Regions from separate parts of the Thermobispora bispora DSM 43833 genome, predicted to be linked through region 1. Evidence: predicted binding sites of a transcription regulator. Region 1 holds the regulator's gene; each other region holds the start of a gene.
What was found. The regulator HrcA, encoded in region 1, represses chaperone genes, less so after heat shock. The targets are predictions, from matches to a motif close to TTGGCACTCTCNNNNNGAGAGTGCCAA.
Positions count from the first base shown of each region.

Region 1 (4,207 bases):
CTCGCCGATGGGCTGCTCGAGGTGGAGCCGTTCAAGGCGGGGCGGGCCGTGCTCACCCTGCGGGGGCGGCTGCTCGCCGACAGCGTGGCCCGGGACCTGGTCGGCTGATCGCCGGCCGGCCGCGGCTCGCCCCGGCCGATCGCTCCGGCCATCGCACCGGCCGATCCGCACCGGGCGCCCGATGCGGTCCCCGACGCGGTCCATCCGGCACGGCGGCTCCATCCGGCCGGTCACGCCGATGGCCCTCATCCGGTCCGGTCACGACCCGCCGCCCGCCCGATCCGGGCCGGCCGCGACCCGGCGGCTCAGTCCGGCTCGGTCACGAAGTCGATGAGCTCCTCCACCCGGCCCAGCAGCGCGGGCTCCAGGTCGGCGTAGCTGCGGACCCGGCCCAGGATGTGCCGCCAGGCCTCCTGCGGGGTCATCCGCCAGCCCAGCGCGGCGATCACCCCTTCCTTCCACGGCACCCCGTGGGGGACCTCCGGCCAGGCGCCGATGCCGAGCACCGCCGGCTTGATCGCCTGCCAGATGTCCACGTACGGGTGGCCGACCACGAGCACGTGATCGCCGGAGACCTGGGCGGCGATCCTGCTCTCCTTGGACCCGGGCACGAGGTGGTCGACGAGCACGCCCAGCCGGCGCCCGGGGCCGGGGGCGAACTCCGCGACGATGTCCGGCAGGTCGTCGATGCCCTCCAGGTACTCGACGGCCACGCCCTCCACCCGAAGGTCGTGCCCCCAGATCTTCTCGACGAGCTCCGCGTCGTGGACGCCCTCGACGTAGATGCGGCTGCCGCGGGCGGTCCGCGCCCGCAGCCCTTCCACCGCGATCGACCCGGACGGGCTCCGCCGTGGGCCACGGCCGGAGGCGGCCGGCCGGACGAGCGTCACCGGCTTTCCCTCGAAGAGGAATCCGGCGGGGATGAGCGGGAAGACCCGCCGCTGCCCGAACCTGTCCTCCAGGGTGACGGCGTCCTTGCCGCAGTCGACCACCGCGCCGCAGAATCGGCCTTCGGCGTCCTCCACCACCAGGCCCGGCTCGGCCGGGATCTCGGGGATCGGCCGGCGCCGGGAGCGCCGGTCCTCGGAGAGCACGTCGCGCCCGTACATGCGGCGAACGCTAGCAGACCGGGGGAGCCCATCCCGCCCGCCCGGGGAACACCGCGCCCGATCGGCGCGGGCGCCCGTGGCGGGGCGGCCGGCCGTACCGGAGGCGGCACGGCCGGAGGGAGGCGAGCGGCGCGCGGGTGGGACGCGCAGGACCGCCCGGGACACTGCCCGCGGCAGGGGTCGCCATGCCAGAACTTTTGCGGTATGTCGCTTCTAAGCCCTTGAGTGCTGGTTGTTCCGTGAGGCCATCGTGTCATCGCATCTCACGGGTGCTGACCGTACACTTGGCACTCGGGAACACAGAGTGCCAAGGGCTGCGTTTCCCAAGGACAGGGAGGTGAGACCTTGCTCGACGACCGCAAGCTGGCCGTGCTTCGCGCCATCGTCGAGGACTACGTGTCCACCAAGGAGCCGGTCGGGTCCAAGGCGCTCGTGGAGCGACACAATCTCGGAGTCTCCCCGGCGACGGTCCGGAACGACATGGCGGCACTCGAGGAGATGGGATACATAACGCAGCCCCATACGAGCGCGGGTCGAGTGCCGACCGACAAGGGCTATCGCCTGTTCGTCGACCGGCTCTCGCAGATCAAGCCGCTCTCCGCCGCGGAGCGCAGGGCGATCGAGACCTTCCTCGCCGGTGCGGTGGACCTCGATGAGATCATCTCCCGCACGGTACGGCTCCTCGCCCAGCTCACCCGGCACGTCGCGGTCGTGCAGTACCCCTCCCTGTCCAAGTCGTCGGTGCGTCACGTCGAGCTCGTGCCGCTGACCGCGCGGCGGCTCATGCTCGTGCTCATCACCAACACCGGCCGGGTCGAGCAGCGGGTCGTGGAGACGACCGAGGACATCGACGAGGACCAGATCGCCAACCTCCGCAACGTCCTGAACTCCTGCCTGGACGGGTGCGGCCTCTCCCAGGTGCAGGAGACCGTCGCCGACCTGCCCGAGCGGCTCCCGCCCGAGGAGCGCCAGCTCGCCGCCACGGTCCTGTCGGTGCTCCTGGAGACGCTCGTGGAGCGCCACGACTCGAAGATCGTCTTCGGCGGGACGGCGAACCTCGCCGCGTCCGACTTCAACGTCGGGCTGCGCGACGTGCTGGAGGCCCTGGAGGAGCAGGTCGTCCTCATGCGGCTGCTCGGCGAGGCCAACGGCAGCGGCGGCATGGCCGATCTCACGGTACGGATCGGGTCGGAGAACCCCTACAGTGTGCTGCGGGGCACGTCGTTCGTCTCCGCCGGGTACGGTACCGGCGATCGGGTGCTGGCCCGGCTCGGCGTGCTCGGACCGACGCGAATGGACTATCCGGTAACGATGGGCGCCGTGCGCGCCGTTGCGCGCTACGTAGGCCACATATTGGCGGGGTCATAAGTGGCGACCGACTATTACGCGATCCTCGGGGTACGGCGCGACGCCAGCAAAGAGGAGATCAAGAAGGCGTACCGCCGTCTCGCCCGTGAGCTGCACCCTGACGTCAATCCCGACCCGGCGACGCAGGAGCGGTTCAAGGAGATCACCCAGGCGTACGAGGTGCTCTCCGACGACAACAAGCGCCGCATGTACGACCTGGGCACCGATCCGCTGAACTCGACGGCGACCGCCGGGGCCGGCGGCTTCGGGGCGGGCTTCGCGTTCAGCGACATCATGGACGCCTTCTTCGGCACGTCCACGTCGCGGGGGCCCCGGCCGCGGGCCAGGCGCGGGCGCAACGCCACGATCAGGGTGGAGCTCGACCTCGCGGAGGCGGCCTTCGGCTGCACCCGGGAGATCGTCGTCGACACGGCCGTGCTCTGCGACATGTGCCAGGGCTCCGGCGCCTCCCCGGGCACCCACCCCGAGACCTGCGACCTGTGCCGCGGGACCGGTGAGATCTCGCAGGTGACCCGGTCGTTCCTCGGCCAGGTGATGACCTCCCGCCCGTGCCCCCAGTGCGGCGGGTACGGCACGGTCATCCGGCACCTGTGCCCGGAGTGCTCCGGTGAGGGCCGGGTGCGCACCCGGCGGACGATCAAGGTGAAGATCCCGGCCGGCGTCGAGGACGGCACGCACATCCAGCTCGCCGGGGAGGGCGAGGTCGGCTTCGGCGGCGGGCCGCCCGGCGACCTGTTCCTCGAGATCGTCGAGCGTCCGCACCCCATCTTCGAGCGCCAGGGCGACGACCTGCACTGCACGGTCCAGATCCCGATGACCGCGGCCGCCCTCGGCACCACGCTCACCATCGAGACCCTCGACGGTGTCGAGGAGGTCGACATCCGCCCGGGCACCCAGCCGGGCCAGGTCATCCGGCTGCACGGCAAGGGCGTCCCGCGGCTCAACGAGACCGGCCGGGGCGACCTGCACATCCACGTCAACGTGGAGACCCCCACGAAGCTCGACGCCCAGCAGGAGGAGCTCCTGCGGCAGCTCGCCAAGCTCCGCGGCGAGGAACGGCCGCCCGGCAAGTTCGCCCCCGGTCAGCAGGGCTTCTTCGCCCGGCTGCGCGACGCGTTCAACGGCCGCTGAGCCCTCATGAGCGTTCCCGTCTTCCTATCCGACGCGGCCGGCTCCGCGGAGGACCACATCGTCCTCTCCGGCCCCGAGGGGCACCATGCGGCGACCGTGCGGCGGCTCCGGCCGGGCGAGCGGGTCGACATCACCGACGGCGCCGGCCGGGTCGCCGAGTGCGTCGTGGCGGAGACCGGCAAGGACGTGCTCACCGCGCGGGTGCTCCGGCGGTTCCACGCCGAGCCGCCCCGCCCCCGGCTGATCGTGGTCCAGGCGCTCGCCAAGGGCGACCGGGGCGAGCTCGCCGTCGAGATGATGACCGAGGCCGGGGTGGACGTGATCGTGCCGTGGGCGGCCTCCCGGTGCGTGGTGCAGTGGAAGGGCGATCGTGCGGCCAAGGCGCTCGCGCGCTGGCGGAGCACGGCCCGCGAGGCGGCGAAGCAGTCCCGCCGGTTCCACCTGCCCGAGGTGACCGAGCAGGCCTCGACGGCTCAGGTCGCCGAGCTGATCTCCGGTGCGGAGCTCGCGGTCGTCCTCCACGAGGAGGCCGAGCGGCCGCTCAGCGGCATCACCCCGCCCCGGGGCCCCTCCGCCGGGGACATCGTCGTGGTGGTCGG
Region 1 is NC_014165.1:1,314,748-1,318,954, forward strand. It holds gene hemW (radical SAM family heme chaperone HemW) at 1-108, shown strand, start outside; gene TBIS_RS05750 (DUF3097 domain-containing protein) at 306-1,109, opposite strand; gene hrcA (heat-inducible transcriptional repressor HrcA) at 1,455-2,477, shown strand; gene dnaJ (molecular chaperone DnaJ) at 2,478-3,608, shown strand; gene TBIS_RS05765 (16S rRNA (uracil(1498)-N(3))-methyltransferase) at 3,615-4,207, shown strand, end outside.

Region 2 (4,207 bases), 650 kb from region 1:
CGGTGGCGTTCCGGCATGGGGCCGCCCTCGGCGGCGGAGGCGTGCCTAAGAGAGAGCCGCCCGGTGGCCGCCGGCGTGCCAGAGGGCGCCGTCCGATCGCCGTGGCCGGCGTGGGCGGAAGCGTGCCGCTCGGTGGGGCCGATGGCGGTCGATCGCCGGCCGCGCCCGGCCGCGGCGGGTGCGCGCGTCAGGGGTGCCGGTCGGCGACGGCCCGGCCCGGGCGGAGCAGCGCCTCGGCGAGGGCGAGCATCGTCTCCTCGAGCCCGGTGAGCCGCCGGGCCACGTCCCCGTGGACGGGGTCCACGGCGCCGGCGACCGCGCCCGCGACCGTGCCGGCCACCATGCCGGTGACGGTCTCCCCGGTCCGCTGGCAGGCGGCCTCGATCCGTTCGCCGAGCGCGCCCTCCAGCCGGTCGAGGCGCTCGGTCAGCGCGGCGACCGCCCGGTCGAGGCGGGTGAACCGCCCGGCCGCCGCGTCCATGCCCGCCTGCACCTGGGTGAGGCGCCGGTTGACCTCGGCCACGGACTCGGTGAGGTCGCGCAGCCGGTCGCTCGCCGACTCCATCTGCTCGCGGAGGGGGTCGAGCTGCCGGCTCAGGGCCTCGGCCCAGGCCGGCGGCTTGGCGGTGAGCTCATCGAGCCGGGCGGTGACCTGCTCGACCGCCGTGGCCAGCCCGGCGACCTCGCGTAGCTCGCGGAGCAGCCATTCCATGCCTTCCACACGCTGGCGGATCTCCTCGAGCACGGCGCTCTGGGTGCGCTGCTCGTAGACGTGGTCCTGCGCCGCCCTGGCCAGCAGTTCGCGCATGCGGTCGGAGATGGCGGTCTGGCTGCCCGCCTGGAGGAGATTGTGGTTGGAGTGATCCACGGAAGGCTCCTTCACTCGCCGACGCGTGGGGTCCGATCAGGTACTCGGAGTGGGACGGGCGAACCGACTGCCCCGCGCCAACTGTAGGGCGTCGGCGCTGCTGGTTTCGGGCGGAGTGGAAAAGGTGGTAATTCAAAATGGTTTGCCGGAAAGCCCCTATCGGTCCTGATCAAACGGCCGACAGAGCAGGACATATGGCCGATCGCCGATCCGGGTGAGCACGACGACGGCCGAGCCGTCCCCGGAGAGCCGGAGCTCCTTGCGCAGCCGTTCCACGTCGACCGCGGAGCCGCGCTTCTTCATGGTGACCGTTCCTATTCCTCTTTCGCGCAGGACGGCGCGGAGCCGCTTGACCGAAAACGGCAGCACATCGGTGACCTCATATCCGGCCGCCCATTCCGTGCGCACGGCGCGGTCGCCGGTGAGGTAGGCGATGCGCGGGTCGATGAGGTGACCGTCCACCAGCTCGGCGACCTCACCGATCAGGTGGGCGCGGATCGCGGCGCCGTCGGGCTCGTACAGGTAGCGGCCGACCGGCCCGACATCCGCCCGGGCGCCGGTGGCGGTGAGCGTCGCGCCCGACGGGAGCAGGGTCGCCCGGCGGCCGCGCGCCCCCGTCCCGATCCAGATCGCCGCCTCCTTCACCTCGCCGCGGTACGAGACCCACTCGGCCTCGGCGTCCTCCGGAATGTTCGTATGGGATGCCCGGCGCGGCTGGGATGCCCGGCGCGGCCTTGATGCAGGCGGCCTTCGCCCGGTGGGCCAGGTCGAGCACGACCGGCCAGGCGGGGGAGTAGGCCATCGGGTCGAAGGTCCGCCCGCCCGCGCCGCGCCGGCCGGGGTCGGCGAAGAGCAGGCCGTACCCGGACGGATCGACCTCGGCGGCGTCGGCGACCCGGACCTCGACCGGGGCGGGCAGGCCGAGCGCCGCCGCGTTGGCGCGGGCGATCTCCACGGTGAGCGGGTCGCTGTCCACCGCGTCCACCGGGTGGCCGGCCCGGGCGAGCGCGATGAGGTCGCCCCCGATGCCGCAGCACACATCGAGCAGCGCCGGCGGGTCCGGGGAGAGCGCGGCGATCCGCCGCGCCCGGTGCCCGGCGACCTCGGGCCGGGTGGCCTGCTCCAGGCCGTCCGCGGTGAAGTACATGACCGCCGCGTCGGCGCCGAACTTGGCCCGGGCCCGGTCGCGCAGCGCCGCCTGGGTGAGCGCGGCCGAGGTGAGCTCCGGGGACCAGGTACGGCGCAGCGCGGTGATCACGGCCACCGGCTCGGTGCCCGCGGCGAGGAGCCGCTCCGCCTCGGCGAGGGCGCGCTGCCCCTCCGGCCCGAGCAGTTCGCGGAAGGTGCGAAGGTCCACGGCCTCACGACGTTACCGGCCGGTGGCCGCGGCGCGCCCGCCGCGGGACCCGGTGCGGTCCCCCTCGGCACCCCGGCGCGGGCGCCGCACGCACCGCCGTGCCGGGCCGCGCGGACGCGGCGATGCCCCGGTGATCCCGGTCACATGCCATCTGACCTGCGGCGCGGTTCGTGTTGACTGTCACGGCACACTTGCATACTGTTTCGTGTTGGCACTCTCCCCTTAAGAGTGCCAATGCGACGAGACAGGTCTGACACCCGCGACGGCAGGCCGCTGGTCGCCTCTTCAGCTGAATCATCCAAATCTGAAGGGGAGGTCCGATCGTGACGACGACCGCCACCAAGGTTCCCATTAAGCCGCTTGGCGACCGCATCGTGGTCCAGCCGCTTGAGGCCGAGCAGACCACCGCTTCCGGCCTGGTGATCCCGGACACCGCCAAGGAGAAGCCGCAGGAGGGCAAGGTACTCGCGGTCGGCCCGGGTAACTGGGACGAGGACGGCGAGAAGCGCATCCCGCTTGACGTCAAGGAGGGCGACATCGTCCTCTACAGCAAGTACGGCGGGACCGAGGTGAAGTTCGGTGGCGAGGAGTACCTGGTGCTCTCGTCCCGCGACGTGCTCGCCATCATCGAGAAGTAAGCCCGCGCGAAGCCTGGAGGAGCCCCGGGACGAGGACCCGGGGCTCTGGCCGCTCAGAGGAGACTTGAATGCCTAAGATCCTGGAGTTCGACGAGAACGCGCGGCGGGCTCTTGAGCGTGGCGTGAACGCCCTCGCCGACGCCGTCAAGGTGACTCTCGGCCCGCGGGGCCGGAACGTGGTCATCGACAAGAAGTTCGGCGCTCCCACCATCACCAACGACGGCGTGACCATCGCCCGTGAGGTGGAGCTGGAGCAGCCGTACGAGAACCTTGGCGCCCAGCTGGCCAAGGAGGTCGCGACCAAGACCAACGACGTCGCCGGTGACGGGACGACCACCGCGACCGTCCTCGCCCAGGCGATGGTCCGCGAAGGCCTGCGCAACGTCGCCGCCGGCGCCAACCCGCTGGCGCTGAAGCGGGGCATCGACAAGGCCGTTCAGGCCGTGAGCGACAAGCTGCTCGCGATCGCCCGCCACGTCGAGGACAAGAAGGAGATCGCGAACGTCGCGACGATCTCCGCTCAGGACGCCAAGATCGGTGAGCTGATCGCCGAGGCGTTCGACAAGGTCGGCAAGGACGGTGTGATCACCGTCGAGGAGTCGAACGCGATGGGCCTCGAGCTGGAGTTCACCGAGGGGCTCCAGTTCGACAAGGGCTACATCTCGGGCTACATGGTGACCGACTCCGAGCGGATGGAGGCGGTCCTCGAGAACCCGTACATCCTGATCCACCAGGGCAAGATCTCGTCGATCGCCGACTTCCTGCCGATCCTGGAGAAGGTCGCCCAGGCCAAGCGTCAGCTCCTGGTCATCGCCGAGGACGTCGAGGGCGAGGCGCTCGCCGTCCTGGTCACCAACAAGATCCGCGGCACCTTCACCTCGGTCGCGGTCAAGGCGCCGGGCTTCGGCGACCGCCGCAAGGCCATGCTCCAGGACATGGCCATCCTCACCGGCGGCCAGGTGGTGAGCGAGGAGGTCGGCCTCAAGCTCGAGCACGTCGGCCTCGAGGTGCTCGGTACCGCCCGCCGGGTCGTCGTCACCAAGGACAGCACCACGATCGTCGACGGCGCCGGTGACCCGAAGGCGATCGAGGACCGGATCCGCGAGATCCGCCTCGCCATCGAGCAGGCCGACTCCGACTGGGACCGCGAGAAGCTGCAGGAGCGGCTCGCCAAGCTCGCCGGCGGTGTCTGCGTGCTGCGGGTCGGTGCGGCCACCGAGGTGGAGCTCAAGGAGAAGAAGCACCGCCTGGAGGACGCGATCTCCGCGACCCGCGCGGCGATCGAGGAGGGCATCGTCGCCGGCGGTGGCTCGACGCTCGTCCACGTGTCGAAGGAGCTGGACG
Region 2 is NC_014165.1:667,596-671,802, forward strand. It holds gene TBIS_RS03080 (hypothetical protein) at 188-868, opposite strand; gene TBIS_RS19680 (THUMP-like domain-containing protein) at 1,025-1,330, opposite strand; gene TBIS_RS03085 (class I SAM-dependent methyltransferase) at 1,344-2,225, opposite strand; gene groES (co-chaperone GroES) at 2,549-2,863, shown strand; gene groL (chaperonin GroEL) at 2,932-4,207, shown strand, end outside.
Region 2: the regulator HrcA is predicted to act here: its motif matches at 2,434-2,460, upstream of groES (co-chaperone GroES).

Region 3 (4,207 bases), 1.6 Mb from region 1:
GGCTTCCGCGTGCCCCGGGAGATCCTCGGCTTCGCCGCCCGGCTGCTCCCCGCGATCGCCCCCGGCCTCGCCGAGCCCCGCTCGCTCCGCCCGGGGACCGGGTCCCTCACCGTCCGGCGAGTGCCCGACGTGCTCGAGGCCGTCGCCGGCACGGTGCGGGAGCTGCTCGAGCGCGAGGGCTCGATCGGCGTGATCGCCGCGGACGCGGCCGTGCCCGCGATCGCGTCCGCGCTCGGCGGGGCGGCCGCGGTGCTCGGCCCGGAGGCTCCCGACGACGCGCGGGTGCTGATCGTCCCCGCCACCGTCGCGAAGGGCCTCGAGTACGACCACGTGGTCCTGGTGGAGCCCGCCGACATCGCCGACGCCGAGGAGCGCGGCCTCGCCCGCCTCTACGTGGTGCTCACCCGGGCGGTGACCTCGCTCACCGTCCTCCACCGGCGGGACCTCCCGGGCCCGCTCGCCGGCTGAGCGCGTCCTCGCCGGCTGGAGCCCTCGCGACGGGGAGAACTTCCTCGCCGGCCGCCGTGGCCCCGTACGGCGGGGCGGCGCCAGGGCGAACCCCGCGACCACGACGCGGGAAGGTCGGCATCGGGCGGCGGATGGCATGGGTGGCCCGCGCGCACGCGGACGGGCTACTCCTATCGAGCGTTCGTCGTTCGGTAGGGGCGGATGGCCCGCGCGCACGCGGACGGGCTGCGCGGTGGGCGACGGACATCGGGGCCGCGGCGGGAGAACGGCCGGCCACCGGCGGAACAGAGTGGTGCGGGCGGGCCCCGGTCGCGGGCGGCCTCGGCAACGGAAAAGGGCGGTCCCCGGTGGGAACCGCCCCTGGACGCCCGTTATCGATCAGGCTCAGAAGTCCATGTCGCCACCGGGCGTGGCGTTGGCCTTCTCCTTCTCGGGCTTCTCGGCGATGACGGCCTCGGTGGTGAGGAACAGCCCGGCGATCGACGCGGCGTTCTGCAGCGCCGACCGGGTCACCTTGGCCGGGTCGATGATGCCCGCCTCGAACATGTCGACGTACTCACCGGTCGCCGCGTTGAGGCCGTGGCCCGGCGGAAGGCTGCGCACCTTCTCGACCACGACGCCGCCCTCGAGACCGGCGTTGATGGCGATCTGCTTGAGCGGCTCCTCCAGGGCCTTGCGGACGATGGCGGCACCGGTCGCCTCGTCGCCGCTCAGCTCCAGCTTGTCGAAGGCCTTGGCACCGGCCTGGAGCAGGGCCACGCCACCACCGGGGACGATGCCCTCCTCGACCGCGGCCTTGGCGTTCCGGACCGCGTCCTCGATGCGGTGCTTGCGCTCCTTGAGCTCGACCTCGGTCGCGGCACCGGCCTTGATGACCGCGACACCGCCGGCCAGCTTGGCGAGACGCTCCTGCAGCTTCTCGCGGTCGTAGTCGGAGTCGGTCCGCTCGATCTCGGCGCGGATCTCGTTGACCCGGCCGGCGATCGCCTCGGGGTCACCGGCACCGTCGACGATCGTGGTCTCGTCCTTGGTGACGACGACCTTGCGGGCGCGGCCGAGCAGGTCGAGGGTGGCGTTCTCGAGCTTGAGGCCGACCTCCTCGGAGATGACCTGGCCGCCGGTGAGGATGGCGATGTCCTGGAGCATCGCCTTGCGGCGGTCGCCGAAGCCGGGGGCCTTGACGGCCACGGACTTGAACAGACCGCGGATCTTGTTGACGACGAGGGTGGCGAGAGCCTCGCCCTCGACGTCCTCGGCGATGATGACCAGCGGCTTACCGGCCTGCACGACCTTGTCGAGCAGCGGCAGCAGGTCCTTGTTGGCGGAGACCTTCGCGTTGACGATGAGGATGTAGGGGTCCTCGAAGACCGCCTCCATGCGCTCCGGGTCGGTCACGAAGTAACCGGAGACGTAACCCTTGTCGAAGCGCATACCCTCGGTGAGCTCGAGCTCGAGCCCGAAGGTGTTGCTCTCCTCGACGGTGATGACGCCTTCCTTGCCGACCTTGTCCATCGCCTCGGCGATGAGCTGGCCGATCTCGGCGTCACCGGCGGAGATCGAGGCGGTGGAGGCGATCTGCTCCTTGGTCTCCACCTCCTTGGCCAGCTTGGAGAGCTCCTCGCTGACGCGCTCGACGGCGGCCTCGATGCCCCGCTTCAGGGCCATCGGGTTGGCACCGGCGGCGACGTTGCGCAGGCCCTCACGTACCAGCGCCTGAGCGAGGACGGTGGCCGTGGTGGTGCCGTCACCGGCCACGTCGTCGGTCTTCTTGGCGACTTCCTTGACCAGCTCGGCGCCGATCTTCTCCCAGGGGTCCTCGAGCTCGATCTCCTTGGCGATGGAGACACCGTCGTTGGTGATCGTGGGAGCGCCCCACTTCTTCTCCAGGACGACGTTCCGGCCCTTGGGGCCGAGCGTCACCTTCACGGCGTCGGCGAGCTGGTTCATCCCGCGCTCGAGACCGCGCCGGGCGTCCTCGTCAAACGCGATCATCTTCGCTGCCATAGGGCTAACCTCCCTGTCAGGGTGGCTTCAGCGGACCGAGCCGACGCCCGCGACGGCTTGGGTCCGGCTCCTTCGCGGACCCCATCGCCTCGATCCCGGTGATTGTCACTCTCGACCTTAGAGTGCCAATGCATGTATCTAGCACTCTACCCATTCGAGTGCAAGCGGAAGCCACTCTGACCAGCCGGTACGGCTCCGCGGAAAGAGAAAAGAGGCCTGGTCCGCACCGCGCGGTCCAGACCTCGTGTTCACCTCGGACGGGGGATCAAATGGTCCTCACGGCCTCCGCCTGCGGGCCCTTCCGGCCCTCGGTGATGTCGAACTCCACCCGCTGGCCCTGCTCGAGGGACTTGAAGCCGTCCATCAGGATCGCGGTGTAGTGCACGAACACGTCCTTACCACCGTCTACCGCGATGAAGCCGTAGCCCTTCTCCGCGTCGAACCATTTGACGGTGCCCTGCGCCACGTTATTACTCCTCTTGCCGTGCTGGAGACCATGACCATGACCATCGCCCCCAGTTTTTCGTCGATCACGACGACCCTACCGGGAGAATGCGCAGGGCGACAGCATTCAATGGGCTGATTTCCGCAAGAAGTTCATCGGGCGCGGGATCCGGTGATTATCCATCCGCGCCCTAACGAGAATGATTTCTGGAACGCACCGTTTCCGGCCGCCGCCCCGGGGGAAACGAGGAAGGCCCGGCCGCCGGGACGGTGAGCGGCCGGGCCGTACGGCTCAGGTTCAGCAGCCCCCGGCGACGGCGGGGATCACCGACACCTGGACCCCGTCCGGCGTCGGGGTGTCGAGACCCTGCGCGAACCGGACGTCCTCCTCGCCCACGTAGACGTTGACGAACCGGCGGATCTTGCCGTTCTCATCCAGAATCCGGGCGCCGATCCCGGGGTAGTCGGCGTCGAGCTTCTGCAGCACCTCACGGAGCGTCGCGCCTTCGCCCTGCACCTCGGCCGCCCCACCGGTGTACGACCGCAGAATGGTGGGAATCCGCACGGAAACGCTCATCTCAACTCGCTTTCGTGTCCGATGTCCAACAGGCCGATCAGTTGGCGAATGCCGTACGGAGCGCGTCGAGGGACGGGCGGATGACCGCCGTCGGGCGCGCCTGGCCGGCGACCACGTCGAGGGTCTTCAGCCCATCGCCCGTGTTCAGCACCACGGTCTCGGCGTCGGGGTCGAGCCGGCCGTCCCGGAGCAGCTTGCGCAGGACGCCGACGGTCACCCCGCCCGCCGTCTCGGCGAAGATGCCCTCGGTGCGCGCGAGCAGGCGGATCGCCTCGACCACCTCGTGATCATCGACGTCCTCCACCGCGCCCGAGGTGCGCCGGACCACGTCGAGCACGTACGGGCCGTCCGCCGGGTTCCCGATCGCGAGCGACTTGACGATCGTGTCCGGCTTGACCGGCTGCACCACGTCGTGGCCCGCCTTGAACGCGCGGGCGACCGGCGCGCAGCCGGTGGCCTGGGCGCCGAAGACGCGGTACGGCTTGTCCTCGACCAGCCCGAGCTTGATGAGCTCGCGGAACCCCTTGTCGATCTTGGTGAGCTGCGACCCGGACGCCACCGGGATCACGATCTGGTCGGGCAGCCGCCAGCCGAGCTGTTCGGCGATCTCATAGGCGAGCGTCTTCGACCCCTCGGCGTAGTAGGGCCGCAGGTTGACGTTGACGAAGCCCCACTTCTCCCCGAGCGGGTCGCCGAGCAGCTCCGAGCAGAGGC
Region 3 is NC_014165.1:3,855,200-3,859,406, forward strand. It holds gene TBIS_RS16390 (HelD family protein) at 1-468, shown strand, start outside; gene groL (chaperonin GroEL) at 853-2,472, opposite strand; gene TBIS_RS16400 (cold-shock protein) at 2,738-2,938, opposite strand; gene TBIS_RS16405 (MoaD/ThiS family protein) at 3,215-3,493, opposite strand; gene thrC (threonine synthase) at 3,531-4,207, opposite strand, start outside.
Region 3: the regulator HrcA is predicted to act here: its motif matches at 2,575-2,601, upstream of groL (chaperonin GroEL).

Region 4 (4,207 bases), 1.8 Mb from region 1:
TGCTGCTTGGCGCAGAGCACGGCGTGGCCCAGCCCGCGCGGCTCGCCCTGCCGTACGTAGTGCATGGTCGCCAGGTTGACCGGCTCCGTGATCTGTGACAGCCGCTCCTCGTCACCCTTGGCGCGGAGCAGGTGCTCCAGCTCGTACGCTACATCGAAGTGATCCTCGATGGACCGCTTGTTGCGGCCGGTGATGACGAGCACGTCGAGCAGGCCGGCGGAGACCGCCTCTTCGACGACGTACTGGATCGCCGGCTTGTCGACGATCGGCAGCATCTCCTTCGGGGTCGCCTTCGTCGCGGGCAGGAAGCGGGTCCCGAGACCCGCGGCGGGCACCACGGCCTTGGTCACAGGAGCGAAGTCACCCATGCTTGAACACTAACTGGAGCGGCGATGGATAAGGCGAACCTGCGACGGCGGATCCTGGCCGCCCGGGCCGGCCTGAGCGAGGAGACCCTGCGGACGTCGGCGGCCGCGACGCGCGAGCTCCTGCTCGATCAGCCCTGGGTGCAGATGGCCGGGCTGGTGGCGTGTTACTGGTCGATCGGCACCGAGCCCGACACCCACGGGCTGATCCTCGCGCTGTGGAAGCACGGCGCCACGGTGATGCTGCCGGTCCAGCGGCCGGACGGCGACCTCGACTGGGCGGTTTACGACGGGCCTGACTCCCTGGCGCCGGGGCCGTACGGAATCATGGAACCGGTGGACGAGCGACGCGGGGTGGACGCGATCCGCACCGCATCGCTGGTGATCGTGCCCGCGCTCGCCGTCGACCGCTCGACCGGGGTACGGCTGGGCCGCGGCAAGGGGTCCTACGACCGGGCGCTCGCCAGGGTGGGGCCGCACACGCCGACGGTCGCGCTGCTCCACGAGGGCGAGCTCCTCGATGGGGTCCCGGCCGAGCCACACGACCAGCGCGTCCGATATGTGGCGCTACCTGGCGAACTAATCCTGTTAGGTCATCCATAATCGGGAGTGCCGGAAAACTCGCTGGAGAGGGCGGACCGAACTGAACGTCTGGCTGCTGCTGTCCGCGACTGTCGTCATAGCGGCCATCGCGTCGGTTCGGATCGCCTATCGCACCGGCCTGCCCAGCCTGCTGATCTACCTCGCGCTCGGCATCCTCCTCGGCGAGGCAGGGCTCGGCATCCAGTTCGACAACGCCGAGCTCGCCCAGCAGCTCGGGCTCATCGCGCTCACCGTGATCCTCGCCGAGGGTGGCCTCACCACCGACTGGAACCGCGTCCGCGACGGCGTGCCGCTCGCGCTCATCCTCGCCACCCTCGGCGTCGTGGTGAGCTTCATCGTGCACGGGGTGGCTGTGCACTACCTGCTCGGGTTCGACTGGCGCATGTCGCTCCTGGTCGGCGGGGTGATCGCCTCCACGGACGCCGCCGCGGTCTTCTCCGTGCTGCGCCGGCTCCCGCTGAAGCCCAAACTCGGCGGCATCCTCGAGGCGGAGTCGGGCTTCAACGACCCGCCCGCGGTCATCGTGGTCATGCTGCTGAGCCAGGCCGCCGACCCGACGCCGTCGATCGGCGAGCTCCTGCTCGGCGGCCTGTACCAGCTCGGGGTCGGGACCATCGTCGCGTTCGTGGCCGGCCCGCTCGGGGTCCAGGCGCTGCGCCGGGTCGCGCTCCCCGCCTCCGGTCTCTACCCCATCGCCGTGCTGGCGCTCGCCTTCATCGCCTACAGCGGGGCGGCGCTGCTCGGCGGCAGCGGCTTCCTCGCCGTCTACATCGCCTCGATCATCCTGGGGAACGCGCGCCTGCCGCACCGGACCGCCACCCGCGGGTTCGCCGAGGGCGCCGCCTGGCTCGCCCAGATCGGCCTGTTCGTCATGCTCGGCCTGCTGGCGAGCCCGTCCGAGCTGCCCGACGCGCTTGTCCCGGCCTTCATCGCCGGCCTCGCGCTGATCCTGATCGCCCGGCCGATCTCCGTGGTGGTCAGCGTGCTGGTCGCGCGGCTCACCCGCTTGGGCTCGGTGACGCTGCCGGAGCTGGTGTTCCTGTCCTGGGCCGGCCTGCGCGGCGCGGTGCCGATCGTGCTCACCACGATCCCCTGGGCCGCCGGCGTACCCGGAGCCCAGGAGCTGTTCGACATCATCTTCATCATCGTCGTGGTGTTCACCCTGCTGCAGGGCCCCACCCTGCCGTTCGCCGCCAAGCTGCTCAAGGTGACCGCCGAGGACGAGGCGCGCGAGGTGACGATCGAGGCCGCGCCGCTGGAGGAGCTCAAGGCGGACGTGCTCCAGGTCCGGATCCCGCCCGGGTCGCAGCTCCAGGGGGTGGAGATCTTCGAGCTCCGGTTGCCGCCGGACGCCAGGGTTCCCCTGGTGGTGCGGGACGGCAGCCCGTTCGTGCCGTCGCCGTCCGACCGGCTCCAGGTCGGCGACCAGTTCCTTGTGATCATTCCGGCGGCCCACCGGGAGCAGGTCGAGCGCCGCCTGCGCGCGGTGAGCCGCCGCGGCAAGCTGGCCGCCTGGTACGGCGAGCGCGGCGACTGAGCTTCGCCGCAGGTCAGCGGGTGGGAATCCGGGAGGTCCGGAGTGGCGTTCACTCGTGGTGATTGCCTACCATTAGCAATCGGCTTTGTAGAGTGCTAGCCACTTTGGAGGAACGCGTGCCCACGTATCAGTACGTCTGCACCGCTTGCGGTGAGCGGCTGGAGGCCGTGCAGAAGTTCACGGACGATCCGCTGTCCGAGTGTCCCTCCTGCAAGGGGAAGCTCCGCAAGGTGTTCTCGGCCGTGGGCATCGTGTTCAAGGGGTCGGGCTTCTACCGCACCGACAGCCGGGCCTCTTCTTCGTCCACTGATTCGTCGTCGAGCGGTTCCTCGTCGAACGGCTCCGCGTCGTCGAAGGAGCCGGCCTCCTCGTCCAGCTCCTCCGCCGCCTGAGACCGGGCTTTCTGCGCGTTCCGCGCACTGATCCCCGTCCTCGCCGTTTCTCGCCGCCGCGTGGACCGGCGCGTCGCCGCCTGAGCGGGCGGTGGGCCAGCGCGTCGCCGCTGAGCGGCCGGTGGACCGGCGCGTCGCCGTGGCCGGCGGGTGCGGGCCCGGGAACCGGTACCGAGGTGCCCCTTCCGGTGAACCGCGACCGGCCGGGGCCGGTTTTCCACAGGAGCCGGCGGGGAACGGAGCAGGGCGTGCCCGCCCCGCTAGGGTCGGCGGCATGGCGGAGCTCGCAGAGATCGGAGTCATCGGCGGATCGGGGTTCTACTCCCTGCTCGAAGACGCCGAAGAGGTCGCGGTGGACACGCCGTACGGCCCACCGAGCGACAGGATCACCTTGGGCCGGATCGGCGGCCGGTCGGTGGCCTTCCTCCCCAGACACGGGCGCGGCCACGTCCACCCGCCGCATCGCATCCCCTACCGGGCGAACATCTGGGCGCTGCACTCGCTCGGCGTGCGCCAGGTGCTCGCGCCCAATGCGGTGGGGTCGCTCAGGACCGAGTACGGACCGGGGACGCTGGTCATCCCCGACCAGCTCGTGGACCGGACCTCCGGGCGCATCCAGACCTTCTACGACACCGGCGGGGCGGTCCACGTGCCCTTCGCCGACCCCTACTGCCCGCACGGGCGCGCCACGGCGGTACGGGTGGCGCGAGAGGCGGGGTGGGAGACGGTCGACGGCGGCACCATGGTGGTGATCGAAGGCCCCCGGTTCTCCACCAGGGCCGAGTCGCAGTGGTACGCGTCGGCCGGCTGGACGGTCATCGGCATGACCGGCCACCCCGAGGCCGTGCTCGCCCGGGAGCTGGCCATTTGTTACACCTCGATCTGCCTGGTGACCGATCGCGACGCGGGCATCGAGGCCGGGCAGGGGGTCACCCAGCAGGAGGTCCTCGCGTTCTTCCGGGCCCATGCGGGCCGGCTGCGCGCCCTGACCAAGGAGATCGCGGCCGCCCTGCCGGCCGAACGGACCTGCCCGTGCGCCACGGCCCTCGACGGCATGAAGCTCCCCTGACCATGCGCCGGGCGCGTCTCATCCTCGCCCGCCATCGGCGGCTCCTGGCCGCGCTCCTCGCGGGGATCGCCGCGGTGTGCGCGCTCCACCGGCTCGCGCCGCCTCGCGGCGTCCCGGTGCTCGCCGCGGCCCGCGACCTGCCCGGCGGCCGGCTCTCCGCATCCGACGTCACGGTGGTACGGCTCCCGCCCGATGCGCTGCCCGACGGGGTGCTCCGCCCGGGAACCCCGATGGCCGGGCG
Region 4 is NC_014165.1:3,739,948-3,744,154, forward strand. It holds gene galU (UTP--glucose-1-phosphate uridylyltransferase GalU) at 1-368, opposite strand, end outside; gene TBIS_RS15850 (5-formyltetrahydrofolate cyclo-ligase) at 393-968, shown strand; gene TBIS_RS15855 (potassium/proton antiporter) at 1,009-2,505, shown strand; gene TBIS_RS15860 (FmdB family zinc ribbon protein) at 2,622-2,897, shown strand; gene TBIS_RS15865 (S-methyl-5'-thioadenosine phosphorylase) at 3,172-3,966, shown strand; gene cpaB (Flp pilus assembly protein CpaB) at 3,969-4,207, shown strand, end outside.
Region 4: the regulator HrcA is predicted to act here: its motif matches at 2,578-2,604, upstream of TBIS_RS15860 (FmdB family zinc ribbon protein).